Regions from separate parts of the Streptomyces sp. NPDC047315 genome, predicted to be linked through region 1. Evidence: riboswitches for the same ligand, from Rfam matches in the RefSeq annotation. Region 1 holds a riboswitch; the other holds the start of a gene.

Region 1 (5,799 bases):
GCAACGACGGCAACATCATCCGTGTGGTCTTCCCGGAGCTGACCGAGGAGCGCCGCCGGGAGTACATCAAGGTCGCCAAGGGCAAGACTGAGGACGCCAAGATCTCGATCCGCGCCGTGCGCCGCAAGGCCAAGGAGACCATCGACAAGTTCGTCAAGGACGGCGAGGTCGGCGAGGACGAGGGACGCCGCGCCGAGAAGGAGCTCGACGACACCACCGCCAAGTACGTGGCGCAGGTCGACGAGCTGCTCAAGCACAAGGAAGCCGAGCTGCTCGAAGTCTGATGAACGACGCTTCCTGGGGGGCCCCGCAGAGGGCCAACTACGTCGGAGGGTGGCGTCCGCACGACCAGGGCCCTGCCTCGGCGGGTCCCGCCTACGATGGGCATGAGGCACAGCAGACTCGGCCCATGCCCATCGTGCCGGACTTCCCCGACGCAGGTAGAGACGCAGGCGGTCCCGGCGACCGCGACCACAGGGACGACAGCGATCGGGAGCCCCCCCGACTGAGCGGTCCGCTGTTCCGTGACGAGGTTCCGCGGGAGCCGGCGCCCGGCGCCGGTGGACCGCCTCCGGCACCGGAGTCGTCGCACAGACGCCGTTCGGGCGGCCCTTCCGGTCCGAAGGACCCGAAGGGGCGGGACGGACGCGCGGGGCACGGGGGGTCTTCGGCTGCGGGCTCGACGGAGCCGGCCGCGCACTCCGCCGAGCACCAGCAGCCCTCCGGCCGGTCGGCGGCGCGTCAAGCTGCCCGGCAAACGGCGGAGAGCGGTGGGAAGAAGCGCGCCGGCCGCGACCTGCGGGCGGCCATAGGGGTCGGCGTCGGCCTCGGTGCGGTGATCATCGCTTCGCTCTTCTTCGTCAAGGCCGTCTTCGTCGGCGTGGTCGTGATCGCGGTCGTGGTCGGCCTGTGGGAGCTCACCTCACGGCTGGCGGAGCGCAAGGAGATCAAGGCCCCGCTGGTGCCGCTCGCCGTCGGCGGTGCGGCGATGGTGGTGGCCGGGTACGTGCGCGGCGCGGAGGGCGCCTGGGTCGCCACGGCGCTCACGGCCCTCGCCGTGCTGGTGTGGCGGATGACGGAACCGCCCGAGGGGTATCTGAAGGACGTCACGGCGGGGGTCTTCGCCGTGTTCTACGTGCCCTTCCTGGCGACCTTCGTCACCATGATGCTCACGGCCGACGACGGCGCCTGGCGCGTGCTCACGTTCCTGCTGCTCACGGTGGTCAGCGACACCGGCGCGTACGCGGTCGGCTGGCGCTTCGGCAAGCGCAAGCTCGCTCCGCGGATCAGCCCGGGGAAGACCCGCGAGGGGCTGTTCGGGGCGGTGGGCTTCGCCATGGTGGCGGGCGCGCTGTGCATGCAGTTCATGATCGACGACGGCACCTGGTGGCAGGGCCTGCTGCTGGGTCTCGCGGTGGCGGTCAGCGCGACGCTGGGAGACCTCGGCGAGTCGATGATCAAGCGTGACCTCGGCATCAAGGACATGGGCACGCTGCTGCCGGGACACGGCGGCATCATGGACCGGCTGGACTCGCTGTTGCCGACCGCGCCGGTGGTGTGGTTGTTGTTCGTGGTGTTCGTAGGAAGCGGCTGACCTGCGGCTTCACGGTGAAGGGCTTGCTATCCACAGGATGGCGAGCCCTTCGTCGTATCTCTGCGACACTGGATGGACCATGCCCAAGCCCGGAGAACTCACATTCATCGCGCCCCGCGGAGCCAAGAAGCCCCCGAGGCACCTCGCCGACCTCTCGCCCGCCGAGCGGAAGGACGCCGTCGCCGCGATCGGCGAGAAGCCCTTCCGCGCCAAGCAGCTCTCGCAGCACTACTTCGCCCGGTACGCGCACGACCCGGCGCAGTGGACGGACATCCCCGCCGCCGCGCGGGAGAAGCTGGCCTCGGAGCTGCTGCCCGATCTGATGTCGGTGGTGCGGCACATCTCCTGCGACGAGGACACCACCCGCAAGACCCTGTGGCGGCTGCACGACGGCACGCTCGTGGAGTCCGTGCTGATGCGCTATCCCGACCGGGTGACGATGTGCATCTCGTCCCAGGCCGGCTGCGGGATGAACTGCCCGTTCTGCGCCACCGGCCAGGCCGGGCTCGACCGCAACCTGTCGACCGCGGAGATCGTGCACCAGATCGTGGACGGGATGCGGGCGCTGCGCGACGGCGAGGTGCCCGGCGGCCCCGCCCGGCTGTCGAACATCGTCTTCATGGGCATGGGCGAGCCGCTGGCGAACTACAAGCGGGTGGTGGGCGCGATCCGTCGGCTCACCGACCCCGAGCCCGACGGCCTCGGACTGTCCCAGCGCGGGATCACGGTCTCCACCGTCGGTCTGGTGCCGGCCATGCTGCGCTTTGCGGACGAGGGCTTCAAGTGCCGGCTCGCGGTGTCGCTGCACGCCCCGGACGACGAGCTGCGCGACACCCTCGTCCCGGTGAACACCCGCTGGAAGGTCCGCGAGGTCCTGGACGCCGCCTGGGAGTACGCGGAGAAGTCGGGCCGGCGCGTCTCCATCGAGTACGCGCTGATCCGCGACATCAATGACCACGCCTGGCGCGGTGACCTGCTGGGTCGGCTACTCAAGGGCCGGCGCGTCCATGTGAACCTGATTCCGCTGAACCCGACGCCGGGGTCGAAGTGGACCGCGTCGCGGCCGGAGGACGAGCGGGCGTTCGTGGCGGCGATCGCGGCGCACGGGGTCCCGGTCACGGTGCGGGACACCCGGGGGCAGGAGATCGACGGCGCGTGCGGACAGCTCGCCGCGTCCGAGCGCTGACGGCGGAGCAGTACGCGGGCGGGCCGCGGGTCGCGGTGGGGCCGGGTGGACGGGGGATGGGGGATGGGCACCCACCCCTGCCGCCCACCGCTGCTGACCTTGTAGTCTGACCCGTACATCTACATAAATCCGACAGGGGAGCGCCACAGCGCTGAGAGTGCGGTACCCATCAGACCGCAGACCCTCTGAACCTCGCCCAGGTCATTCTGGGTAGGAAGTTCGGTCACCACTCAAGCTGTTGCGCCCTGCCCGGGTCCTCGACGACACCGGGCCGGGCCGCGTCTCTTCCTGGCCACCCCCAGGAGGAATCGATCCGTGAGCAGTATCAGGAAGAAGACGGCCGCCGCGCTGGCCGCGGCGCTCGGCGTGAGCGTGCTCGCCGCCTGCGGCGGGGAGTCCTCCGGTGACTCCGGCGCCAAGGACGGCGACGGCAAGGGCTCGAAGACGGTCACGCTGGTGAGCCACGACTCGTTCGCCGCCTCCGAAGCCGTGCTCAAGGAGTTCACCCGGCAGACCGGCTACACCGTCAAGGTGCTCAAGAGCGGGGACACCGCCGTCGCGCTCAACAAGGAGATCCTGACGAAGGGTTCCCCGCAGGGCGACGTGTTCTTCGGCGTCGACAACACCCTGCTGTCCCGCGCACTCGACAACGGCATCTTCACCCCCCACCAGGCCAAGGGCCTCGACCAGGTACCGGCGGCGGTGCAGCTCGACAAGGGCGAGCACCGGGTCACCCCGATCGACACCGGCGACATCTGTGTCAACTACGACAAGAAGTACTTCGCCGACAAGAAGCTCGCGCCGCCGCAGACCTTCGAGGACCTGGCCAAGCCCGAGTACAAGAACCTGCTCGTCGTGGAGAACGCGGCCACGTCGTCCCCGGGCCTCGGCTTCGTCCTCGGCACCGTCGCGCACTTCGGCGAGGACGGCTGGCAGGACTACTGGAAGCAGCTCAAGGGCAACGGCGTCAAGGTCGTCGACGGCTGGGAGCAGGCGTACAACGAGGAGTTCTCCGGGTCCGCCGGTGGCAAGAAGGCCAAGGCCGACCGGCCGTTGGTGGTCTCGTACGCCTCCAGCCCGCCCGTCGAGGTGCTGTTCGCCGAGCCGCAGCCGGCGGAGGCGCCCACCGGCGTCGCCACCGGAACCTGCTTCCGGCAGGTCGAGTTCGCCGGGCTGCTCAAGGGCGCGAAGAACGAGGCCGGCGGAAAGGCGCTGCTGGACTTCATGGTCTCCAAGACGTTCCAGGAGGACATGCCGCTGAACATGTTCGTCAATCCGGTGGTCAGCGGGGCGAAGCTGCCCGAGCTGTTCACCCGGCACGGCGCGGTGGTCGAGAAGCCGGCGACGCTGGCGCCCGACACCATCTCCAAGAACCGTGAGCAGTGGGTTCAGACGTGGTCCTCGCTCGTGGTGAAGTAGCCGGGCCCGCGGCGGGGCGCCGCGGCCGGGCACCCCGCACGGGGAACGCGACACGGCTCGCCCTGATGGCGCTGCCCGTCGCGTTCTTCGGCGTCTTCTTCGCGTACCCCGTGGCCGCGATCGTCGGCCGCGGGCTGCGGGACGGCGGGAGTTGGCAGTTCGGGCGCATCGGCGAGGTGCTGGGCCGCCCGGACGTCCTCGACGTCCTGTGGTTCACCACCTGGCAGGCGCTCGCCTCGACCGCGCTCACCCTGCTCGTCGCGTTGCCGGGGGCGTACGTCACGGCCCGCTACGACTTCCCGGGCAAGGGGCTGCTGCGGGCCGCGGTGACCGTGCCGTTCGTGTTGCCGACCGTCGTCGTCGGCACCGCCTTCCTGGCGCTGCTGGGCCGCGGCGGACTGCTCGACGAGGCGTGGGGGATCCGGCTCGACACCACCGTGTGGGCGATCCTGCTCGCCCACGTCTTCTTCAACTACGCCGTGGTGGTGCGGACCGTGGGCGGGCTGTGGGCGCAGCTCGACCCGCGCCAGGAGGAAGCGGCGCGGGTCCTGGGCGCGGGCCGCTTCGCCGCCTGGCGCACGATCACGCTTCCGGCGCTCGCGCCGTCCCTGGCCGCCGCGGCGCTGATGGTCTTCCTCTTCACCTTCACCTCCTTCGGCGTCGTCCAGATCCTGGGCGGCCCCGGCTTCGCCACCCTGGAAGTGGAGATCTACCGGCAGACCGCGCAGCTGCTGGACCTGCGGACGGCCGCCGTCCTGACCCTGGTGCAGTTCGCCGCGGTCGGCGCTGTGCTGGGCGTCCACGCGTGGACGGTGCGGCGCCGGGAGAGCGCACTGACGCTGGTGGACCCTGCCTCCACCGCGCGCCGGCCGCGCGGGGTGCGCCAGTGGGCGCTGCTCGGCGGGGTGCTGACCACGGTCGCCCTGCTGGTGCTGGTGCCGCTGGGCGTGCTGGTGGAGCGGTCCCTGTCCACCCCCGACGGCTACGGCTTCGACTACTACCGGGCGCTCGGGTCGCTCGACGCGAGCGGGGGCGCCTTCCTCGTACCACCGGTGCACGCCGTGGCGAACTCGCTGAAGTACGCGCTGGCCGCGACCGCGATCGCGGTCGTCGTGGGCGGACTCGCGGCGGCGGCGCTGGCGCGGCGGCCCGGGCCCGAGGGGCGGGAGCGCGGGGCGGGGCGGCTGATCCGCGGCTTCGACGCGCTGCTGATGCTGCCGCTCGGGGTCTCGGCGGTGACGGTGGGCTTCGGCTTCCTGATCACCCTCGACGAGCCGCCGCTGGACCTGCGGGCCTCGTGGATCCTGGTGCCGCTGGCGCAGGCGCTGGTCGGCGTGCCCTTCGTGGTGCGCACGATGCTGCCGGTGCTGCGGGCGGTCGACGGGCGGCTGCGGGAGGCGGCGGCTGTCCTCGGGGCCTCGCCGCTGCGGGTGTGGCGGGAGGTGGACCTGCCGTTGGTGCGGCGGGCGCTGCTGATCGCCGCGGGCTTCGCGTTCGCGGTGTCGCTCGGGGAGTTCGGCGCGACCGTGTTCATCGCCAGGCCCGACAACCCGACCCTGCCGGTCGCCGTCGCCAGACTCCTGGGGCGGCCCGGCGAGCT
Region 2 (5,799 bases), on a different contig from region 1:
CCACAGCCCGATTCCGTATCTGCTCGGCGAGGTCGGCACGGAGGACGGCGAGGACGGCGACCGCCCGGTCGTCGAGGGGCCGCACGTGTACGCGGACGGGCTGGCGATCGCCATGGACGGCGGAGTCACGATGGCCGGAAAGCTCCTAGTCGTCCAGCTTCCGCTACCCGCCTGACGCAAGCCGGGTACGCGTTTTACCTAAACCTCTGTCACTCCGTGCCGTAACCGCTCTACCATCGGGCTATCCGACGCAGGCACTCCTCCACCAACGCCCAACCGCCCGTCCGGTACGGGTGGTTCCGGCCTTACGGAGCATCGGGGGATGCACATGAACAGCGCTCCGCACCTGCAGAACGAGGACCGCGCCGAGTTCGAGCGGCTCCTCGAAGACGCACTGCGCAACGCCCACAAACGGCCCGATCTCGCCACCGTGGGGCAGCGGCTGAACGCGGCACAGCTGCGCACGATGGCCCTGAACGCCACGGCGCTGATCACCGCGTCCGCCGCGCCCGAGTACGAGCACTACGTCAGGATCCGTGAAGAGGCCCGCTCGCCCGGCGGCTCCGATCCGGCCACCGGAGACAGCGGAATCACCGGGTCCGTCCGCGTCGCGGGCGCGACCGGGGTCGACGGCGACGGCAGCGGGGCCGGCTTCGCGGCCGTGGTCGCGGTCCTCGCCCCGGTCCTCGCCGGCATAGCCGCCCTGCTGTTCCTGCTGGTCGGCTACGTCCTGAAGATGCTCGACCCGCCCCCGTCGTTCGCCCAGACCATGGTGTCGGCGGGCTGGTTCTTCGCCGCCCTCACCGCGGCGGCGATCCTGTACGCGGGGGTCGGACTGCTGCGCACCGCGCTGCGCAACAGCGCCACGCAGCTTCCGGCGGAAGAGCTGACGAACGAACTCCCCGACGAGGTGGCGCGCGCCAAGGACGCCTGGCTCCACGCGGTGCTGGAGCGCGGCGTACTGCCGTTCCTCCGGATCGCGCTGGAGGACCCGGCGGCGGACCCGATGTCCGGGGCGCCGCCGCGGCCCGTGACCCGCATACCGAAGGTGGGGTACAACAGCCCGGACTACTCCAGTCCGAGCGAGGGCAAGTCGGCGGGTCAGCGGCCCACCTTCACCAGCCCCGACTTCACCAGCCCGGACTTCGGCGGCCCCGAGAACCGCCCGGACTGACCCGCCGGGACCGACCCGACCGAACTGACCGATCGCCCGAACTTGACCGCCCGGACTGACCTGTCCGGACTGTCGCGACTGTCCGGACAGGTCAGTCAGCCGGTCCATCACTCATGTCACTCGACCATCGGCAGGTACACCCTGTTGCCGCTCGCCGCGAACTCCTTGGACTTCTGGAGCATCCCCTCGGTGATCTCCTGCGCCGTCGCGTCGGGCGCCGCGTCACCGCCGAACTGCTCCGAGATGGACTGACTGATCTTCATCGAGCAGAACTTCGGCCCGCACATCGAGCAGAAGTGCGCCGTCTTCGCCGGCTCGGCCGGCAGCGTCTCGTCGTGGAACTCCCGCGCGGTGTCCGGGTCGAGCGCCAGGTTGAACTGGTCCTCCCAGCGGAACTCGAACCGCGCGTCGGAGAGCGCGTCGTCCCACTCCTGCGCCCCCGGGTGCCCCTTGGCCAGGTCCGCCGCGTGCGCCGCGATCTTGTACGTGATCACCCCGGTCTTCACGTCGTCCCGGTTGGGCAGCCCCAGGTGCTCCTTGGGCGTCACGTAACAGAGCATGGCCGTGCCCCACCAGGCGATCATCGCCGCACCGATGCCGGAGGTGATGTGGTCGTACGCCGGTGCCACGTCCGTGGTGAGCGGGCCGAGCGTGTAGAACGGCGCCTCCTCGCAGATCTCCTGCTGGAGGTCGATGTTCTCCTTGATCTTGTGCATGGGCACATGCCCGGGGCCCTCGATCATGGTCTGCACGTTCATCCGCTTGGCGATCTTGTTGAGCTCGCCGAGCGTCTCCAACTCGGCGAACTGCGCCGCGTCGTTGGCGTCCGCGATCGAGCCGGGCCGCAGCCCGTCGCCGAGGGAGTACGTCACGTCGTACGCGGCGAGGATCTCGCACAGCTCCTCGAAGTGCTCGTACAGGAACGACTCCTTGTGGTGCGCCAGGCACCAGGCGGCCATGATCGAGCCGCCGCGCGAGACGATGCCGGTCTTGCGCCGGGCGGTGAGCGGCACGTACCGCAGCAGCACGCCGGCGTGCACCGTCATGTAGTCGACGCCCTGTTCGGCCTGCTCGATCACGGTGTCCTTGTAGATCTCCCAGGTCAGCTCCTCCGCCCGGCCGTCGACCTTCTCCAGCGCCTGGTACAGCGGCACGGTGCCGATCGGTACGGGGGAGTTGCGCAGCACCCACTCGCGGGTGGTGTGGATGTTGCGGCCGGTGGACAGGTCCATGACCGTGTCGGCGCCCCAGCGGGTGGCCCAGGTCATCTTCTCCACCTCCTCCTCGATGGAGGAGGTCACGGCGGAGTTGCCGATGTTGGCGTTCACCTTCACCAGGAACCGCTTGCCGATGATCATCGGCTCGATCTCCGGGTGGTTGACGTTGGCCGGCAGCACGGCGCGGCCGGCCGCGATCTCCTCCCGTACGACCTCGGGGGAGACGTTCTCGCGCAGGGCGACGAACTCCATCTCGGGGGTGACCTCGCCGCGCCGGGCGTACGCGAGTTGGGTCACCGCCCGACCGTCCCGGCCGCGCCGGGGCTGGCGCGGCCGACCGGGGAAGACCGCGTCCAGATTGCGCAGCCCGCCGCGGGGCGAGGTGTGCTTGATCCCGTCGTCCTCCGGGCGCACGGGGCGTCCCGCGTACTCCTCGGTGTCGCCGCGGGCGACGATCCAGCTCTCGCGCAGCGGTGCCAGCCCGCGGCGCACGTCGGTCTCGACGGTGGGGTCGGTGTACGGGCCGGAGGTGTCGTACAGCGTCACGTCCCGGCCGTTGGTGAGGTGCACCTGACGGACCGGCACCCGCAGGTCGGGGCGGGAGCCCTCGATGTGCGCCTTGTGCCAGCCCGGTGTGCGGGCGCCGTCGACAGCGGGTTCGACGGCAGGCGTGCGTGCGTCCTGAACGGTCATGGAAGACCTACTCCCTACGCCGGCATTACCCGGTAACAGGTTCGGCGGTCGACGCAGCGGTGTCCGAGACGGGTTGCGTGCCGGCGCGCTCTCGCGCCGGTCGGCAGTGCGTCTACGGAGGTCAGCGCCCTCTCAGCCCGGTGCTCCGAGCTCCCGCGTGTGCAAAGGTGGCACCACGCTAGCGTCATTTCTGGCGTGCTGACCAGGGGGCCCCTGCCGTTCTTGCGATGATCGGTCGGTGACTTCACCACCGCCCGGCCCCCAGCAGGGCCCTGCTCCCCAGCCCGCGCACGACCAAGGCCATGGCCACGGCCACGGTCATGGAGATGGACACGGCCACGGACACGGGCACAGCCACTCGCACGGGCCGGCCGCTCCCGTCTCCCGGCATCTGCGCCGGGTCATCGCCGCGGTGCTGATTCCCTTCGCCACGGCCGTCGTCGTGGGGCTGGCCGTCCTGTGGCCCGGCTCCGCCCCCGGCCACGAGCGCACCGGCGTGGGCTTCGACCGGCAGACCGAACAGGCCACGGTGACCCGGATCGAGCGGATCGACTGCAAGTCCGTGAACTCCGCCCAGGTGCCGCCGACCGGGGACGCCGGCACGCCCCAGGGCCGCGAGGCGATCGCCGCGCAGGACGGCGAGTGCAAGAAGGCCACCATCGAGATCGACTCCGGACAGCACAAGGGCCGGGTGTTCGCGGAGGTCGTCCAGCCGGACGCGGTGCGGCAGTTGGAGAAGGGCCAGGAGGTCGTGGTGGCGTACGCCCCGGACGCGCCGCCGGACCTCCAGTACGCCGTCGTCGACGTGAACCGGAAGGTCCCGCTGGCGGTGGTGGCCGGGATCTTCGCCCTCGCCGTGGTGCTGGTGGGGCGGATGCGCGGGGTGATGGCGCTGATTGCGCTGGTCATCTCGTTCGCCGTACTGACGCTGTTCATCCTGCCGGCGATCCTGGCAGGGTCCAATCCGCTGGTCGTCGCGGTGGTCGGGGCGAGCGCCATCATGCTGATCGCGCTCTACATGTGTCACGGGCTGACGGCGCGCACCTCGGTCGCGGTCCTCGGGACGCTGATCTCGCTGCTGCTGATCGGGCTGCTCGGTTCGGTCTTCATCGAGTGGGCGGTGCTGTCGGGCAACACCGACGACAACACCGGGCTGATCCACGGGCTGTACCCGGAGATCGACATGAGCGGTCTGCTGCTCGCCGGCGTCATCATCGGCTCGCTCGGCGTGCTCGACGACGTGACGGTGACCCAGACCTCGGCCGTGTGGGAGCTGCGGCAGGCGGATCCGGGCATGGGGCCGCGGGCGCTGTACCGCGCGGCCATCCGGATCGGCCGCGACCACATCGCGTCCGTGGTGAACACGCTGGTGCTCGCCTACGCGGGTGCCGCGCTGCCGCTGCTGCTGCTCTTCACCATCGCGCAGAGCCCGGTGGCGACGGTCGCCAACAGCGAGTTGGTGGCGGAGGAGATCGTACGGACCCTCGTGGGGTCGATCGGTCTGGTCGCTTCGGTCCCGGTGACCACCGCGCTCGCGGCGCTGGTCGTCTCCGCCGACCGTCCGCAGACGGGTGCGGCGATCCCCGCGAGCCGTGGTTCGGGCCGGGGCCGGCGCCGCAAGAAGTAGCCGGCGCGGGCTCCGTTCAGCCGGCGTTCTCGCCGGTGAGGATGGACCTGAGCACCTGTTCCAGCTCGGTGTCGAAGTCGCCGAAGGCCCGCTCCTGTCCGAGCGGGACCAGGCGGTCGGTGCGGTCGAGGAAGGCGACCACGGGGGCCGCGCTGACCTGGAAGTACGCACAGTCGCCGCCGACCTGGAGCCGGATGCCCAGGTCGGCGAGGTCTCCGGGGCCCATCGGCGCGATGTGCACGTCGCCGTCCCCGCTCGGGCCGACGATCCCGTCGAGCAGCAGATCGCGGCTGAAGGCCCAGGTCACCGGGGCGTCGCCGGGCAGGTGGAAGGTCATCCGCACGGCGTACGGGTCCTCGATCCCGTAGCGCAGCTCCACCGGGATCCGGAACGAGAGCTCCTCGGAGACAAGGAAGTTCATCAGGACCTCGGCCTGGACCGACTCGTCGCGCATCGTGTACCCCGCAATGAAGGAGGCCCGGATCGGGCCTGGTTGGCAGCCTTCTGGATGAAGTCAGCAGAAAACGGGTCAGGAAGGATACCCCTGAACCTCTTCCCACAATCGTGCTGTATGCGACCAGAGGACTACAAGGAGTGATTTTTCAGATACTGATAGATCAGGTGAATCGGTTGGCTGAGAGCTGGTGAGCAGATGGAGTGCAGATGGAGAAGGAGCAGGTCGGGAGGGTGGCTCAGATGCTGATGGAGAAGGCGAGGGAGCTCAGCAAGCGGCCTATACCCGTCCTCAGTTGCTCGATCGCCGGGAGCAATCGTTCCTCCTGATCGAGCGGGAGGGATATCGCCATCGCCGCGGCACCGGAGCCCGCCGTGATGGGGATGGCGGCGCAGACCGTGCCGACCGCGTACTCCTGTCGCTCGACCACGGGGTCCGTGCGCCCCGTCGCCGCGAACCGGTCCAGCAGGGTGCGCCGGTCCGGTACGGAGTGGGGCGTCAGGGGCCGCACCGGATACCGGTCGAGGTGGTCGTGGAGGGCCGCTTCGCCGAGCTGGCCGAGCAGGCACTGACCGAGGGCGTGTGCGTGCCCGGTCGCGCGGAAGTCGGCCCACTCGCGGACGGCGGGGGTCTG

What was found. Region 1 has a riboswitch for thiamine pyrophosphate ahead of ABZ842_RS21625 (thiamine ABC transporter substrate-binding protein). Riboswitches for the same ligand answer to the same signal wherever they lie in the genome.
Region 2: linked by a shared signal. The riboswitch ahead of thiC (phosphomethylpyrimidine synthase ThiC) and the one ahead of ABZ842_RS21625 (thiamine ABC transporter substrate-binding protein) in region 1 are both predicted to bind thiamine pyrophosphate.

What each region holds. Positions count from the first base shown of each region.
Region 1 covers NZ_JBEYTZ010000018.1:86,440-92,238, forward strand. Annotated here, with positions in the region: gene frr (ribosome recycling factor) at 1-284, shown strand, start outside; gene ABZ842_RS21615 (phosphatidate cytidylyltransferase) at 284-1,594, shown strand; gene rlmN (23S rRNA (adenine(2503)-C(2))-methyltransferase RlmN) at 1,674-2,780, shown strand; TPP riboswitch at 2,905-3,015, shown strand; gene ABZ842_RS21625 (thiamine ABC transporter substrate-binding protein) at 3,096-4,199, shown strand; gene ABZ842_RS21630 (iron ABC transporter permease) at 4,265-5,799, shown strand, end outside.
Region 2 covers NZ_JBEYTZ010000009.1:205,231-211,029, forward strand. Annotated here, with positions in the region: gene ABZ842_RS13110 (metallophosphoesterase) at 1-175, shown strand, start outside; gene ABZ842_RS13115 (hypothetical protein) at 323-1,174, shown strand; gene thiC (phosphomethylpyrimidine synthase ThiC) at 1,291-3,084, opposite strand; TPP riboswitch at 3,079-3,251, opposite strand; gene ABZ842_RS13125 (YibE/F family protein) at 3,323-4,711, shown strand; gene ABZ842_RS13130 (SsgA family sporulation/cell division regulator) at 4,728-5,165, opposite strand; gene ABZ842_RS13135 (helix-turn-helix domain-containing protein) at 5,404-5,799, opposite strand, start outside.